Regions from separate parts of the Neobacillus sp. BP17 genome, predicted to be linked through region 2. Evidence: riboswitches for the same ligand, from Rfam matches in the RefSeq annotation. Region 2 holds a riboswitch; each other region holds the start of a gene.

Region 1 (5,897 bases), 1.0 Mb from region 2:
CCTAAATTTATGCAGGAAAAGCAATTAAGCTCAGCCGAACGAGGCACTGCTATGCATATGGTCATGCAGCACGTCGATTTAACTAAGCCAGTGAATCAAGAATCTCTTCAGGAACAATTAACATGGATGGTCCATAATGAATTATTAACCCTGGAACAAGCTGCAGTAATCGATAAAAATTTGATTATTCAATTTTTTGATTCCAAATTGGGGCGAAGGTACTTTAATGCTAAAACACTCAACAGAGAAGTTCCATTTACACTTTCTATGCATGCTCGTGATGTGTATCCTAATTGGAACGAGGAAGATGAATCTGTGTTTGTGCAAGGGATTATTGACTGTATCTTAGAGGATGAAGATGGGCTGGTTTTAGTGGATTATAAGTCAGATCGGATAACTGATCGCTATAAAGGCGGGTTTGACCAAGCCAAGACAATTCTTGAAAATCGCTATAAGATGCAAATTAACTTATATACCCGTGCAATTGAACAAATCTGGAAAAGGAAGGTCAATGAGAGGTATTTGTTTTTCTTTGACGGGGCTCATATTTTGAAGGTTGAGAGAGAGTAATTCAATAAAAAATGACATAGACCATCTTATGGTTTATGTCATTTTTTTAATTATTACCCACAATTGGCTGATCGATTAAGTTCGTATCAAGTACATTGGTTCCGCTTAATCCCGAATTCGTTACGACGATTCCACCGGTGTTAAATGCACCTGAGCCTGCATTTGTCTTAGAGGCACTTTTTGGAGAGATATATACCGTATCGCCAAATTGAACAATACCGCCACTTACATGAACGATTTGGACGGGACCGATAATCGCTGGCATAACAAACATCCTTTTTAGAAAAGTTACTTTTATCCTTAAGAGTAACTTATGCATTTATCTTTGTCCTTGTTCTCCTTCGTTTCTGCCATTTCTAGGACTTGGATATAACTGTCGAATATGTTTAATTCTAGCTTCCATGGAAACATGGTTGCTGCTTCCAACGTGCAAGTGGGAAGCTGAAGATATCCCCGTAATATCAATTCGGCCAACCTTAATTAGTGGGTTAGGATTTTGACGGGAATATGTGAAAGATTCATTAATAGGGAGAAATGGAATAGGTTCGGAATAGACCTGGTAAGAGGATAAATTCCCTTCATTTCCATAAAACACTTCGCTCTCCCTTTGGACCGCGAGTGCTCTTGAAAGACCATTTAAAATACAGGAATCCCCTATCTGTACCGTAGAGGAAAAAGAGACGATTTTAATATTAATTGTATCTACACAAGAGGTTCTCTGCAACATGTTGTTCACTCCGGTGATAGCGGAACAAAAGGACCTATAATTAATGATTCCGCAGGGGTATCAAAAGTAGAGGCTAACTGGATTGTTTCTGTATCTCCCACCATTACTAACGAGGAACTTGCCACCCCGGTGATTTTGATGTTTTGGACAAAGAGTTCACGGTTATAAACTACAAAGTTCATTCTGTATGCATCCCTTTCAGGTTATCAGGTAAATTACTAAAAAAGACCATTACCCCGTTTTGTATTTCCTTCTTTAATGCTTCAATAATTAAATCATCTGAAGGGGCATCTGCAATCGTGCGATTGTCCGCAGGATGGGTGTTTAAATGATGTTCTATCCTACTCGGAAGCTGTTTAATGATGTCTTGTTTTATGAATGCTAAATACTCGTCATTTGGCAGAACGTTCAATTCTCTCTGAGTAGCTTCCACCATAGGAGGTAAATCCGATTCTAAATATCTATAAATGGCTTCCTCGATTTTCATTGATCTTTGCATTTGATCTTTTGGTGATATTGGGGTGGATAAGGATTGATTTTGTACGGCAAAGTCTTCAATTCCTGCTAATTCGGATGGATTTAGACCAATGTTTAACGTACCTTCAAGAGTCTCTACCTTTAGTTGATCAAATTTATACTCAATTTTGTCTACATGGATGGCCTGTTTTTCATATAATTGTTTGATTTCTGCTTGCATTTTTTGGAGAGTGCTCTCTAAAGACTGAATTCTTTGCTCCTGAGCTTGAATACACATCTGCAGCCATTGAAGATATTGGGAATAATCCTGATACATGTAATCACCTCACAATTATTTCTCCAATAAACGTATTGATTATCATAAGATCGGCGGCCTATTTATCCTGTTTTCTTACTGCGGCTTGTAGGGGCACTGATGGTGTCCCTAATAAAGAGCCTGAAGATTTGATTGTTTGTGGTGCAGGTCCAGTAAATCCGCCAGTATTATATAAATGAGCCATCGGTTTAATAATCCCAGCACTGCCTATTTGTAAGACTGAGGAATTGGTAATCCCGCCAATTTTTATGAAATTAATCTGAATGGACTGCTGGATATAAAAGTTCATTTAAAATCACCCATTCATTAAGCATTAAGTGCAATCCCTTGATCGTAAACATCTGAATCACTTGTATTAGTTGAACTTACATTATTTTGAAGTTGTAAGCTTTCCCCAGTGTTAAAGGAACCAGCGCCAGAAAATGTTTTTGCGGTAGAAAATGGCATAATTTTATATACATCGCCAATATGGAAAACAGAACTGCTGCCAAGCGTAATGACCTGTGCAACTCCAACAATTGCTGGCATTTTCAACACCCTTTTTTCATAGTATCTTCTACATCCTATGTATGGGTAAAGGTAATGTGATTGATACGCCCAAAATTATTGAAATCAAGAATCGTATACGATTTTTAATATTCATTTGTAGAACGATCGATTAGAAATAGTTATAATTACCTATTTGCTTGTACAGAAAATAATAAATAAGTTGGGTTTTCGGTTGTTTAGAAAGGGACTATTATATGAGTAAGAGATCAGTCGGAAATAAACACTGTTTCTCGATAAAGGCAAACCTGATGAAAATCAGTGACGCAAAGCTATAGGGGCTAAGGTGCATTTGCACTAAGCCAGCCAGTTACCGAAAGATTAGGGTGTTTCATAATGGATATTCATGTCTGCATAGTTGTTCTATGTATCTATGGATATTCTATGAATTCTATCCCCCCTTTGGTAAAGGCGGGACTATCTCTATTTTATGGAGGTGGAAACTAATCGACTACTTAACCTGTTTTGGACCCATAAATCCCCTTATTTTAGATGAAGATGTTTCAGAGGTTATGGTAAATGGACCTAACCAGGTGTACTGTGAACGTAAAGGAAAATTGGTATTAACGTCAGTACAATTCCGTGACAATGAACATGTCAAGACAATGATAGACAAAATTCTTGCCCCACTTGGATGGAAAATCGATGAAAGTTCGCCAATGGTAGATGCTAGGCTGCCTAATGGCTTACGTGTTAATGCCATCATTCCTCCCCTTGCATTAAATGGACCAGCCATTACAATCAGGAAATTTTCAAAGGATCCCTACCAAATTGAAGATCTAATCAACTTTGGGACAGTGACAGAAGAAATGGCATTTTTTCTAGATGCATGCGTGAAAGCCCGCTTGAATATGTTTGTTAGCGGTGGTACGAGGTCTGGTAAAACAACCACTCTGAATGCCCTTTCCAATTTTATACCTGATGAAGAAAAAATCGTAACGGTTGAGGATGCTGCCGAAATTCAGTTGGGACAGGGTCATGTAATCTCACTAGAACTTCGACCTTCCGAAATAAAAGGTAAAAGAGCCATTTCGATTCGAGAGCTTCTCAAGAAATCGTTACGAATGAGACCTGACCGTGTTATTATCGGAGAAATCCGTGGTGGAGAAGCGCTTGATATGCTTCAGGCAATGAATTCTGGCCATGATGGTTCACTTGCTACAGGGCACTCATATAGTCCAAGGGATATGATTAGCCGTTTGGAAACCATGGTCCTTTTAGCAGGATTGAATAATTCTATTAAAGACATTCGAGAGCAAATTGCAGGAGCAATCGATGTGATTATCCAGCAAACTCGTTTAATGGATGGAACAAGGAAAATTATCAATATTACTGAAGTTCAAGGAATGGAAGGAGAAAATATCGTTCTGCAAGACATCTTTTCCTTTAAACAAAAAGGAATTAATTCTGAGGGGAAAATTATTGGACAACTTATACCGACTGGTGTCCGCCCCAAATTTTATGATCGCCTAGAGGCATCAGGGATTCATATTCCAGCGTCATTGTTTAAATAATCTCAGGTAATAAGAGGCATTAAATTTATGAATGGTTAGGGGCTGAATTTCCTTTAAATAGGGTTCGGCTTTTTCTTGTTCACTAAATTTGTTCGAGGGAGTTATTTCTTTTAATATATTAATTGTGAGACAATCATATTGAGGTGAAAAAGAGTGAAATTTGTGACAGTAGAATATAACAATGAATTGTTCGTTGGATTGCTTGACCAAACTGAGGCCGCAGTCCTTTTGTTAAACCTTGCTGAAGAAGAAAGAATGGGCATAAGAAGTTTTCCTCCTTCCCTGCTTAAATGTATCGACTTAGGAGATCTCTTTATTGAAAAGGTGAAAGAGGTTCTTGATTGGGTTACTAATTGCGGACAAACTTCATCTTTTTACGTCCCAATTGAACAGGTAACTTTGCTTGCTCCTATTCCGAGACCGAGTAAGAATATTTTTTGTGTAGGGAAAAATTACGCAGAACATGCGATTGAAATGGGGAGTGAGGCCGATATCCCTGAACATATTATGGTCTTTACAAAAGCACCAACAACAGTTATTGGGCCTAATGAAATGGTCCTAAATCACAAAAATATAACGGCTCAACTTGATTATGAAGGCGAGCTTGCCGTCATCATTGGTAAAAAGGGGCGGGCAATAAAAAAAGATGAGGCATTGGATTACATTTTTGGCTATACCATTATTAATGATGTAACCGCACGAGATTTGCAATCGAGGCACAAGCAGTTTTTCATCGGCAAAAGCCTTGACACAACCTGTCCGATGGGACCTTGCATTGTTCATAAAAGTTCTATCGATAATCCGAATTCCCTAAATATCGAAACGAAAGTAAACGGAGAATTAAGACAGAATTCAAATACTAAGAACTTTATTTTTCCGATTGAAGAGGTTATCTCCATTTTATCAGATGGAATGACACTGGAACCTGGTGATATTATTGCAACTGGGACACCAGCTGGTGTAGGGAAAGGGTTTAAGCCCCCTAAATTTTTATCTCCAGGTGATCAAATGGCAGTCACAATTGAAAAAATTGGGACACTGAAGAATACTATTCAAGAATAAAGCTATACTTGAAAAATAATTTATAGCATTCTCCTATTTGTAACTTTATTTGACTTGCTTTTTTTCGTGTTTATAAACTGTTTATGGTATGATAAGGTTCGAATTAAAAGAAATTTTATACATAAGGAGGAACTAACTTGATTCACGGTCATATTACGGCTTGGCTTTTAGCATTAATTCTATTTGTAGTAGCACTTTTTTTACATAAGGGTGGAAAAGAAAAAGGTGCAAAAATTGTTAAAATGATTTTACGAGTATTATATTTGCTTATTATTGCAACTGGTGCAGGGCTTCTATTTTCGGTTTACAAAATTGATGTTTGGTATGTATTAAAAGCGGTTGTCGGACTTTGGGTAATCGGATTATTCGAAATGATTCTTAGCCGTGTGGCTAATAACAGAAGAACTTCTGTATTTTGGATTCAGTTTGTCGTTGCATGGGTTCTTGTTTTATATCTGGGTGGAAGATTGCCAATGTCATTTTTAAACCCATAATTTTAATGTTATCTTGTAAAGGCTGTCGAACAATTCGGCAGCCTTTTGAATGTCCCATGCCTTTTATCTATGAAATCATTTTCTCTATCACTAATCGTTTTCCTGTATTTAATGTAAATTCAAATCGATCATTCACCTTTTCGTAATAGCAAAAATGGTGTTGGACATTACAAATTTGATCCTGATTATCG
Region 2 (5,897 bases):
AATCCAATTATGAAGAAGATTAGATAATAATTAGATGCTGTAATACCAGCGATCATCAAACCCAAAATAACAAGCAGAATGGTCTTTCCAATTTGTGACCAAGCCATTAACCATTTTAAATTCACTTTTCCCACTAAAAGAGGAGTTAACATGCTGGAAACAAACATAGATGAAGTAATCGTAAATGGAACGAATGATGATACTGTTGCAGAATCTGTTAAGTTGAATATCACACTAATAACACTGACGATATATAGGACATCGCCCATATTTGCAAGCGAATGACCCAACAGTAACAGAGTAAAATTTTTATTCAATTTCATTCTACATCCCCCCGATATTTCAAAATTAGTATTGTTTACGGGAGACCTTAGATTGGACTGTTCATTTTATGCCTAACTCCTTTCAAAATCGGATAAACCTGGGGGATGTAGATTTATCTCAAAATTTTTTCTAAAAAATGATTATATAAATTTTAGCAAATTTAAAACATTCAAAACAGGTGCGAAGCTAAACAATCTCAAAAAGATTAATCTTCTATTAATCTCTCGCTTTTTATATAATGAATTACATATTCAAACCTTATCAAAATCAGGAAGGAGATACTACAATGGAAAACTTTTATATGTTTGTTCTTATGTGTATTTTTTTTATCATTTTACCCGGTCCCGATACTGCAATCACTACAAAAAATACGGTCACCGCTGGGAAATCTGGGGGTCTTAAAACACTTTTTGGTATTTGTTGTGCCCTTCTTATCCATACGTCTGCTGCTGTATTAGGACTTTCCGCCATCATTGTGAAATCAGCATTAATATTTTCTGTCTTTAAATATGTGGGGGCTGTTTACTTAATTTATCTGGGTGTTAAGACATTATGGTCTTTAAAGAACAAGGAAGTAGCAGCAAGTGCTGAGATGAATACAAAAAGCAAGTTTGCTAGTACATCTTGTTTTAAACAAGGGTTCCTTACAAATCTCTTAAATCCCAAAATTGCAATTCTTTTTTTAACCTTTTTCCCTCAATTTGTTGACCCTGGAAGCAATACTTTTTTACCGTTTGTTATCATGGGTACCACTTATACTGTATTGACCATCCTTTGGTCAGTACTTTATGTCCATTTAATTCATCAGATTAGTACTTTTATGAAAAAACCTAAAACACAAAATATTATTGAAGGACTCACGGGAACCATACTGATAGGCTTTGGGATTAGACTATTTCTTGAAAAGGCTCATCATTAAAAGTTTTATTTTTTAGGTAAATTTCTAAATACTCAAAAAAGCTTACTCGTCGAGTAAGCTTAGCCTCTATAAACACTATCACATGTTCCAGGTTTTGGTTCATAAAAACAATGTTCTTTAAATTGTCCAGATTGAGGTTGACCATACCATGTTGGAGGGCAGGGAGCATGTGGATTAAAATACCAAAGTGCATATTTCGCCGGGTGGTCTCTCCAATAATCCAAATTTTGTTTTGCTAATCTTCTTTCAGCAGTTCTTGATCGTTGATAAAATACATTCCCTTTTTGAACTGCCTCAAAGGAGTAATTTCCACCTTGTACTTGATAAATTACATTCGGAACTGACCTTAGTCCTTTAAAGTCTAAACAATTGGCTACAAGGCGGTTCACAATAACATTACCAACATATAACATTCCTTGTTTTCCTTCACCCTCAGCCTCTGCTCTCATCATCCTTGCCATTAAGTCAACATCTGAACTTCGATAATTTACTCGTGGCATTATTCCACCCCCAAAATATAGTATGAAAAAAAACCTGTATCTATGTCATTAAGGAGGTCGGTATTTTTGGTGAAACCAACCTTACTATTAGGTTGTTACTTTAATGGTTTTATTGACTTTTAACTTGAAAGGATAAAAGGAAATTTGTAATGAGATGGTAAAATAGGTATAAAGATTGTAAAAAGAAGAAACGAAGCAGTTTAGCTTTAATTTGATTTATAAGGGGGATTAATAATGAAAAGGATTTGCATTCAATGTCAAACTGAAATGATAAACGATTGTAAAATAAATGTGGAATATGACTTATCTGGAATTACGATTAAACAAAAGCGTAAAGGATTATTCAAAAGTGCTTCTGCAAAGACTAAAGCATCTGTATGTCCAAATTGCGGTTTTGTAGCTCTTTATATTGAAGAGTACGAAAAATTTAATAAATAATTAGGGAGTTATTTGATAATTTAAGATTTAAGCTAAAAAAATGTTAATGTATATAAAACCATCTATAGAAAAAAAGCCGAGCATCCCAATTCAAAATAAAATGCTCGGCTTTTTAGATTGAAAATACTTAAACTAAACCTTGCCTAGCCACATCCTAGGTATCCATCCCTAATTCAATAGATTAACTTTCAATTTACCGAAGAAAATTCTCAATAAGGCTAATTTGCTCTTCCGTATTTAAAGCTGGGGCATGACCAAGTTTTGGAATCGTTACCATTTGACAGTTTGGTTTTTGCTTCATTTTTTCCGCAACATCAAGAGGAAGAACGTCGGAAATTTCTCCTCGAATGAGTAATATTTTTGATTGAATTGCTTCCCAGTAGTTCCATAAGTTTAGATCTTCTGTGTGCTGAAATTGCAAAGCAATGTTTGGATCATAATCAGGACTCATTCCACCCTCATCGCTTCTTCTACATGAGTATTGGGTAAAATCATTCCACTCCTCTTCATTCGAAAGACCAAATGTGGTATAAATGGTTTGATAATACTTCTTTAATTCACTAAAGGTTTTAAATTGCGGTGGATTCCCTACATAGCTAATAATTCGTTTAATGCCTTCAATATCCTGAACAGCATTTTCAGAAGCACCTGCTCCAATGTCATTTAAAACTAAATGTGAAATCCGGTTCTGATGATTAAGCGTTCCAGCAATACGCATTCCAATGGCTCCACCCATTGAGGTCCCAACCCATCGGACCCGTTCGATTCCTAAATGGTCCAATAATTGAATCGCCAGGTTACTGTAGTTTTCAAAACAATAGTCCTTTTCGGGGGAAGAACTCCATTGGCTCAATCCCCGCCCAATTGTATCCGGACAAAGGATATAGTAGTTTTGGGATAGATGGCGGGCTAAAGTATCAAAGTCTCGCCCATTTCGAGTTAAACCGTGCCAACAAACCACAGCTGGTTTCTGTGGATCTCCCCATTCTGTAAAATGAACTTCCATTCCATTAATCATTTCAAACCTAGATCTAGGAGAAGACATACAACCACCACCATTCATTTTTAATATTCCGACAATTAAATATTCGATTTACTGGCAAGAATCCCTTCTTCCACCTACTCACAATATATTTGAAATGGGAATTGATTTCTAATTTTTTCATAAAACGTCGGTATTTGTAGAACTTTATTTTGTAATTTTTGAAAAAATTGTAATATAATTTACATATCGTTTATAGATAAAGGCAAACTTTTCGAAAGATTGGGACGCAAAGCTACGGGTCTAAGGTTTTAAACTATGATGGCTGGGCTGCCTAAAATAGGACTTATTTTAGGAGGCTAGATTATGAAAAAAATCAATTTGGAATATGCAATACTAGATCAAGACTGGGGAGTTCAAGAACTTGACGATTGTATTCGCCTTCTTATTGATGTGAAATTAAATTGGGATAAAATGGACTTAGAGCCTGAGGTGAAGAATGCCTTTCCTTACTTTCATTTAATTGTTGATCTTTATCCAAACGGATATATTAACTATGAAATGTATCATCATTTTAGTAATTTAAAATTTAAAAGATTTTCGTTTTATAGTTGCTGTGGACAAAAAGAAGGAATGGTTTGTTCGTTCTTTAATCAATATGCAGCGGAAGTTTTTTGCGAAGTTCTGAAAAAAGAGGAGAAGATTAAACACTTCTTTACTTGGCATCTCTCTAATAACAAAAAGAGTGTTAACCAGTAATATTACAATGGCCTTGAATGGAACTTTTTTTGATTCTTAATATGATGGATGTTGTTAGAAGAGCTGCCAAAATTGGCAGCTCTGATTTTTCCGTTATAGCATCCTTTTTCCTTCAACGACCTTTTAAAGTGAGCCTCATTAGACTAATTTAAACTAGTAGAAATTTAAAATAGAATTGACTGTTTAAACCCTTCAACCATATTTAAATAAAATAAAATTTTTATGAAGTTCCCTTTCATATATTGAAATCCTGACAGCTAAGTCTTCCGTTCTTAAAACAAAATCTTTTACTCCAATAAATTCAGATTCAGCAATCAAATAGAATTGTGTTCCCTTTTTTAAACCTTTAAAGTTATTCTTTAACTTATATACCTTCATTATTTTAACTAGTTTCTCCCATAATCTTTATTAACACAGACATTTACACTATTTTATTGCTTTTTTGAGTCTGCTATCAACAAAAATCCAGTAATGCTCTTCAATTAGAATCAAATCTTATTCTAGAAAAAAAACAATTTTACCATTTATTTATCAATACAATCTTTCCAATTGCTTTATTAGATTCCAAAAAAGTATGTGCTTCATTTACTTGATCAAAATCAAAAACCGTTTCATCTACTAAAGGCTGAAGTTTCCCTTCCTCTACAAGATTCGATACTTTTCGTAATATGTTCCCATATTCCTGCCTTTTTTCCTTATTCATAATTTTTAAAATCATAAAGGTAATATGTAATGATAGTGCCTTAGCATGCAGAGGTGACAAATCATGCGTTGAGCGTGCTGCGATGGATAATACGGTTCCGTAAGTGGCAGCAGCTTGGAAAGATCGATCTAGGTTTTCGCCACCGACTGTATCGAACACAACGTCAAACCCTTTTCCATCTGTATGTTCTATTACATACTCCTCCACTGACTGTTCTCGATAATTAATGGCCACATCTGCACCTAAACGCTGTCCAATGTTTAATTTTTCCTCAGATGAAGCTGTAGTATATACTTTTGCTCCAGCTACCTTTGCTAGTTGAATGGCGACATGACCTACCCCGCCTGTAGCTCCATGAATAAGGACCGTTTGGCCGTTTTGAATATTCGCACGATTATAAAGTGACTCCCATGCTGTAATCGTTACGAGAGGAAGCGCCGCTGCTTGTGCCATCGTTAAATTTCTTGGTTTAATAGCTAGAAGCTGCACATCCGCAAGCATATACTCAGTTAGGGCACCGTCTGTTCCTTTCACACCACCTGCGCAACCAAAGACTTCATCACCAATCTTGAACTCTGATACTCCGTCTCCAACCTCTACAACTACTCCAGCTACATCGCCGTGTAATATCGCTGGAAATTCTGGTGCAATTGCAGATACCACTCCAGACCGAACTTTTGTATCAATTGGATTTACACTTGTTGCTTTTACATGAATAACAACATGCCCAGGAATTGCCTCAGGCTTATGAACCTTAGCCATCTCAAAAACAGATGGATCACCAAATTTTTTAATCACTTGTGCTTTCATTTGATATCACTCCTCTCCTATCATTTTACATTAAGTATTTAATGTAGCTAAAATAATGTGAACTTTATTTATATAACGTATTTTCTTTTAAAAGCAAAAATCTCATCAACCGCTTGGTGATATCCACCTGATTTTTGAATCGATTCCCTTATAGTTGAAGCAGCTTCATGGAAAGATGGTTCATTTAACACATGATCTGCGGCATCACGAAGTTGATTTGCAGTCAAGCCTTGCACTGGTAATGTAGTACCAGCTCCGAGATTGGCCACCTGCCCGGCAATAATCGGCTGATCCGCGCTTTGAGGGATTACAATAAGCGGAACTCCGTAGTAGAAACCCTCATTGGTACTATTCATTCCACCATGTGTGATAAATAATTTACTCTGTTTTAGCACTTCCGTTTGTGGAACATAATTTTTTACAATAAAGTTTTGAGGGATCTCTCCTAAATCAATTAATGGA
Region 3 (5,897 bases), 2.2 Mb from region 2:
TCGCCTCATACTGTGGATCTAAGAAAATGGAAAGTTTCCCATCCGATTCCCATAACGCTAACGCTACTTTTTTTACATCCTCAATTTTTTCTTTTCTCAACTCTGCTAATAAATAATCAATTGAAATTCTTGCTTTCTTTAACCCTTTATAAAGAATTTCTCCTTCTTTAATAAGAGGAAATGGATCGGGGTCTAGAAACTTTCCTATGCGGGTTGAATTTAAACTGATAAATAAACCACCAGTATAAAGAACCACCAATACGATGGTTGTTGTCATTGCACCCTTCATTCCAAGGTGCTCATCTGATAATGGATGGGCAATAATATTACCAACAACTAAGGCGATAACGAAATCAAGTAATCTTAATTGAGAAATCGCACGCTGTCCTATTAGTTTAGCAACAATGAGCATAAAGAAGAATCCAATTACAGCTCTTAAGATCCACTCCATGAAATTAAGAGTTTCCTGAGCTTGCAAAAAATCCATTGAAGGCAAATAGTCACTCCCTTACCAATAATCGTCCTACTTATTATTATCTCGATTTAGCATTTTTAATATAAAAAATACCGATACAATACCGAATGAGTCAATAACTAAATCGTAAAACCGTCCATCTCTACCAAAAAACAATTGCAGGAATTCTGTAAAAAACGCAAAAATAATGGATATGCCAATAGAATATTTGTGACTTCTTATTAGATTGAAGAGAAGAAAATCCATGATCGCAAAACCAACAAAATGTCCTAATTTAATTTTAATAAATTCAGGATGAATCAAAGTTAAATCATTAAAATAAAAAAAAGACAAAAAATCAGGATTTGAAACCCACTTTAATCCAAAAGAATGTAAATATATTAGTCGCTCTATACTCTCAGTCCAGGTATTTACCAACAAAAATAGGCCCCATAAAATAATCAATAGGACTTTTATGAAAAGAAATCGTTTCTGTGTCTTTCTTTTCTTATCGATTCTACAGCTACCTTGTATCGGTTGATGATCCAAAATACTTGCTCCTAACTAACTATTATTTCTTAATCTACATTTTACCATTGTTCCTTTTAAAGAACAAACGGGGATATTCACATTAAAATAATCCAATAATGTACCACTTTCGTATTATAGGTGAATGAAATTTCTCTGGGTAAAATTAACTCCTCTCCGTTTACAAAATTCTACAATTTCTTTATAATGAACAAGGGGGGTTCTTTTTTAGGAACTAATAATTAGAAAAGAAGGGGAATCATGATATATCCACTAATAAAAGAAAGAGACAAGATTCACATTGTGAAGGATTCCAATCATTGTGCATGCGGTATAGTCTTTAACAAGGATCGGATTATTAATAGGAAGACCCTTAAAAAAATTAAATTTATTGAAATAGGTCAGGTAACATGTGAGAAATGTGTTTTAAAACTTCTAAACTACGATTAATTGGTTTATATAAATTTTGTCGAAATTCTGTCGATATTTTTGGAAATATTTTCATTTAGTTTCCATCAAGACTATAGTACTATTAGTTTATTCTATAATAATTTAATACTTTAATACTATGAATGACAAAGGCAAACCTTTCGAAAGATTGGGACGCAAAGCTACAGGTCTAAGGTTTTTAACTAGGATGGCTGAGTTACCTAAAATAGTAATCATTTTAGGAGGGTTAATTTTGTCTGCATTAACCGTTGAACAAGATATTGATACAGAATGGTTAGATCTTATTAATGAAGCTAAAAAGATAGGACTCTCTATTGATGAAATTAGGGATTTCCTAAATCGCTCCCTTGGATTAAAGACTATTGAACCGGAATATAATTAATAAGAGGGGTAATTGAGTGTTTAATTTTCGCAATATTCAATTGATTTAAAAAACAGCTTAACAAATTAATGAGCAATTTGTTAAGCTGTTTTTTTAATTTTAATAATTTAAAAACTTCACACAAACCGGATACGGAACCTCGATATCAGCCTGAATCAATGCAAGTTTTCCTGTGTTTTCATCTCGTGAAAACAAGACAAGGTTACTGGACTCTTGGTTCGACGCCACAATGAATTTCTCTGTTGGGTCGAACATAAAATCTCTCGGCCAATCACCTTCAGTGGAGGTGCGATCAACAAAGCTAAGTTCTCCCGTTTCTTGGTCTACACGGAAAACAGCAATACTGTTATGGCCACGATTACCCGCGTAAACAAACTGTCCATCAGATGAAATATGAATGGCGCTGCCTTGATTATTCTCGTTGAAATCTTCAGGAAGCGTAGAAATATATTGTTTTTCTGTAAAATGACCATTTTCCGAATGATAGGATAAAACAATCACTTCCGAACTAAACTCTGTCATGATATATGCATATTTTTGGTTTGGATGGAAAACTAAATGTCTTGGTCCGCTTCCAGCTTTTAATGGGAGAAAGTGCGCTTTTGAAAGTGTCCCATCACTGTTGACTGCATAAGTAATTAAAGCATCAATACCCAATTCAACCACTGCTAGATAATTCTCATCAGGGGTGATGCCGGCATAATGGGTATGCGGTTTCTCTTGTCTTGGGTCTGGACCAGAACCTTCATGTTTTATAATCGATGCGGCTGGTTGAATCGTGCCATCTTCCTGGTTAATTAAATAAGATTCTACCGATCCTTTATGATAATTGGCACTGAATGCATAACGGTTGTTACTGTCAACACTCACATGACAAGGTGATGAGCCCTGAAGTAACTGACGATTGAGCTCGGTTAATCCGCCTTCCCTGTTTATGGAATAAGCAACTACTCCTCCATTTTCTCCTTCTTTAACCACAGAATAGAGGTATCGATTGTCCTTACTGATCGTGACATAAGTTGGATTCTCTAACTGTGCAGCTGCAACTTGAATATCTTCGATTCTTTTCTTGTCCGAATTTAGTTTAAACGTGTAGATTCCTTCGCTGCCGCCCTTGGTGTATGTTCCTATATAACCGATAAATGTTTGGTTGTTTGTCATTTTTTTGGCTCCTCGAAAAATGTAGTCTGTTTATTTTATCAGAAATTTTATTTATTACTCAAATATAGAACCCGAATTGACTGAAAATTAATTTGATATGGTATAGTTTGGGTGTTAGTTTTATCAAAAAGTGAATAGAAATGAGGGAACCCCACATGGTTTACCAAGCTGCAGAAAATCGTTATGAATCAATGAAGTATAATCGGAGTGGCCGTTCAGGGTTATTACTACCGGCCGTTTCACTTGGACTTTGGCACAACTTTGGCGGTGTGGATACATATGAAAATGGACAGGCAATGCTGAAAAGAGCGTTTGATTTAGGCATTACCCACTTTGATTTGGCCAACAATTATGGTCCGCCGCCAGGTTCGGCTGAAGAAATGTTTGGTAGAATCTTAAAAACAGACTTTGCTCCATACCGTGATGAAATGATCATATCTTCAAAAGCGGGCTATACGATGTGGCCGGGTCCATACGGGGATTGGGGCTCAAGAAAATACTTGATATCTAGTCTAGATCAAAGTCTAAAACGAATGGGACTTGATTATGTTGATATTTTTTATTCCCACCGTCCAGATCCCAATACACCACTTGAGGAAACCATAGGGGCATTAGATTCTATTGTTCGTCAAGGCAAGGCGTTATATGTTGGAATCTCTAATTATAGTGCTGAACAAGCGTCAGAAGCTATCAAAATCTTAAATCAGTTAGGAACACCTTTGTTAATCCATCAGCCAAAGTATTCGATGTTTAACCGCTGGATAGAGGATGGCTTACAGGATGTGCTTCAGGAAAACGGGGTAGGTTCAATCGCTTTTAGTCCGTTAGCGCAAGGTTTATTAACAAATAAATACCTAAAAGGGATTCCAGCCGATTCTCGTGCAGCAAGCTCTACAGGGTTCTTACGTGAGGAGCATGTAACTTCAGAAGTATTGAATCGTGTTCAAAAATTAAACGAAATTGCAACAGAGCGGGGTCAGAGTCTTTCACAAATGGCGCTTGCTTGGGTTTTACGCGGAGAAAAAGTTACTTCTGTCTTAATAGGTGCAAGCAGAGTGAGTCAAATTGAGGAAAACGTTGCTGCATTAAATAACCTTGATTTTTCAGAGGAAGAATTAATAAGAATAGAGGATATTCTAACTAACTAAGAAGATGGATGGGCTATTGCTCATCCTTTTTTTAGGTGATAAAACTCACTTGCTTAGTTTATTGAATACACAAACTAATGTTAAGATGCTATAATAATTCCAATCGTAAATAATATTTATGAAAGCGGTGTCTTTACGATTACTAGAGGCAGTTAAAACTGAAAAGAAAAGTAATCTAACTAAGATTATCAATCAATCAATCAATCAGGAGGAAAATCTACATGAAGAATATGTTTATGATTGGAAATGCACACCTTGACCCGGTTTGGCTTTGGCGCTGGCAGGAAGGCTTTCAAGAAGTGAAAGCAACTTTTCGGTCTGCATTAGATCGTTTAAAAGAATATGAGAATTTTATATTCACGTCCAGTTCTGCGGCTTATTATGAATGGATTGAAAAGAACGATTCGAAGATGTTTGAGGAAATCAAGGAAAGAATACAAGAAGGCAGATGGGTTATTTGTGGGGGGTGGTGGATTCAGCCCGATTGCAATATTCCAAGTGGCGAATCATTTGTCCGCCAAGGATTGATTGGTCAAAATTATTTTAAAGAAAAGTTCGGCGTGACAGCAAAGGTTGGCTACAATGTTGACAGCTTTGGTCATAATGGAATGCTGCCGCAAATATTAAAGAAATCCGGGATGGATTCCTATGTATTTATGAGACCCGGCCCTGAGGAAAAAGGACTTCCAAGCCGTTTGTTTTTGTGGGAATCTAAGGACGGTTCCCGAGTAAAAGCCTTTCGGATTCCTTTTGAATATTGTACCTTTGACCATCTTGAAAACCACATTATGCATTGTAAGAACGAGCTTAAACATTCGTTTAATCAATTAATGTGTTTTTATGGTGTAGGCAATCATGGGGGGGGACCAACCAAAGAAAACATAGAAATTATTGAAAAATTAAATGGAACGATGGATGATACCAATCTTATCTTTAGTTCACCCAATGACTTTTTCGAACATGTGGAAAGCCTTAAGGACACACTGCCTGTTGTTCATGATGATCTGCTCCACCATGCCGTTGGTTGTTATTCAGTTCATTCGGAAGTGAAGAAGCTAAACCGTTATTCTGAAAATCTCACATTAATGGCAGAAAAATTCTCTTCGATTGCGAATTGGACAACGGGGCAAGTCTACCCTCCAGACATAAACCAGGCATGGAAAGGGATTTTATTTAATCAGTTTCATGATATTTTAGCGGGAACAAGCATTGAATCTGCTTATGATGATGCAAGAGATTTGTATGGGGAGTCCATCAGTATCTCCTCAAGAAATATGAATTACGCTCTACAATCCTTAAGTTGGAATATTAATATTGAAGAAGAAAAAGGAATGAAGCCAATGGTTATCTTCAATCCGCATTCTTGGCCAGTAAGGGTGAATGTTGAAATTGAAGATGGGTTATTTGTTAACTATCTGCTCCCAGAAGAGTTCATTATCGAAGATGTAAACGGGAATGAAATACCATACCAAATCGTTGATCCAATCGCAAAGATTCCAAATCGAAAAAGAGTTGTATTCTTGGCAGAACTGCCTCCATTAGGATATAGCACATATAAACTTCGTGCACTTAAGCCAGCTAAAGAGTTTGAAACTGTAAAAGTTAGCGATAATGAAATGGAAAACGATCGTTTCAGGCTGGTTATTGATCAAGAATCTGGCGGGATTCGCAGCTTATTTGACAAAGTTAAGCAAATTGAAGTATTTAAGAATGACGCAGCTATTCCCGTTGTCTTAAATGACACTTTTGATACATGGGGACATGGGACGTTACG

What was found. Region 2 has a riboswitch for cyclic di-GMP ahead of AC4QJR_RS12175 (hypothetical protein). Riboswitches for the same ligand answer to the same signal wherever they lie in the genome.
Region 1: another riboswitch for cyclic di-GMP. It lies ahead of AC4QJR_RS07035 (TadA family conjugal transfer-associated ATPase); the one in region 2 lies ahead of AC4QJR_RS12175 (hypothetical protein).
Region 3: another riboswitch for cyclic di-GMP. It lies ahead of AC4QJR_RS23060 (anti-repressor SinI family protein); the one in region 2 lies ahead of AC4QJR_RS12175 (hypothetical protein).

What each region holds. Positions count from the first base shown of each region.
Region 1 is NZ_CM184198.1:1,471,189-1,477,085, forward strand. Features, by position in the region: gene addA (helicase-exonuclease AddAB subunit AddA) at 1-570, shown strand, start outside; gene AC4QJR_RS07005 (spore germination protein) at 617-835, opposite strand; gene AC4QJR_RS07010 (spore germination protein GerPE) at 890-1,297, opposite strand; gene AC4QJR_RS07015 (spore germination protein GerPD) at 1,303-1,479, opposite strand; gene gerPC (spore germination protein GerPC) at 1,476-2,090, opposite strand; gene AC4QJR_RS07025 (spore germination protein GerPB) at 2,149-2,379, opposite strand; gene AC4QJR_RS07030 (spore germination protein) at 2,397-2,618, opposite strand; cyclic di-GMP riboswitch class I at 2,868-2,954, shown strand; gene AC4QJR_RS07035 (TadA family conjugal transfer-associated ATPase) at 3,002-4,150, shown strand; gene AC4QJR_RS07040 (fumarylacetoacetate hydrolase family protein) at 4,304-5,212, shown strand; gene AC4QJR_RS07045 (YisL family protein) at 5,350-5,706, shown strand; gene AC4QJR_RS07050 (DUF2777 domain-containing protein) at 5,774-5,897, opposite strand, start outside.
Region 2 is NZ_CM184198.1:2,519,690-2,525,586, reverse strand. Features, by position in the region: gene AC4QJR_RS12200 (MFS transporter) at 1-323, opposite strand, end outside; gene AC4QJR_RS12195 (LysE family translocator) at 611-1,243, shown strand; gene AC4QJR_RS12190 (cell wall hydrolase) at 1,303-1,743, opposite strand; gene AC4QJR_RS12185 (hypothetical protein) at 1,978-2,181, shown strand; gene AC4QJR_RS12180 (alpha/beta fold hydrolase) at 2,375-3,226, opposite strand; cyclic di-GMP riboswitch class I at 3,418-3,501, shown strand; gene AC4QJR_RS12175 (hypothetical protein) at 3,530-3,922, shown strand; gene AC4QJR_RS12170 (zinc-dependent alcohol dehydrogenase family protein) at 4,440-5,435, opposite strand; gene AC4QJR_RS12165 (macrolide family glycosyltransferase) at 5,504-5,897, opposite strand, start outside.
Region 3 is NZ_CM184198.1:4,714,730-4,720,626, reverse strand. Features, by position in the region: gene AC4QJR_RS23070 (DUF421 domain-containing protein) at 1-487, opposite strand, end outside; gene AC4QJR_RS23065 (VanZ family protein) at 524-1,003, opposite strand; cyclic di-GMP riboswitch class I at 1,553-1,636, shown strand; gene AC4QJR_RS23060 (anti-repressor SinI family protein) at 1,665-1,814, shown strand; gene AC4QJR_RS23055 (lactonase family protein) at 1,914-2,975, opposite strand; gene mgrA (L-glyceraldehyde 3-phosphate reductase) at 3,131-4,123, shown strand; gene AC4QJR_RS23045 (alpha-mannosidase) at 4,345-5,897, shown strand, end outside.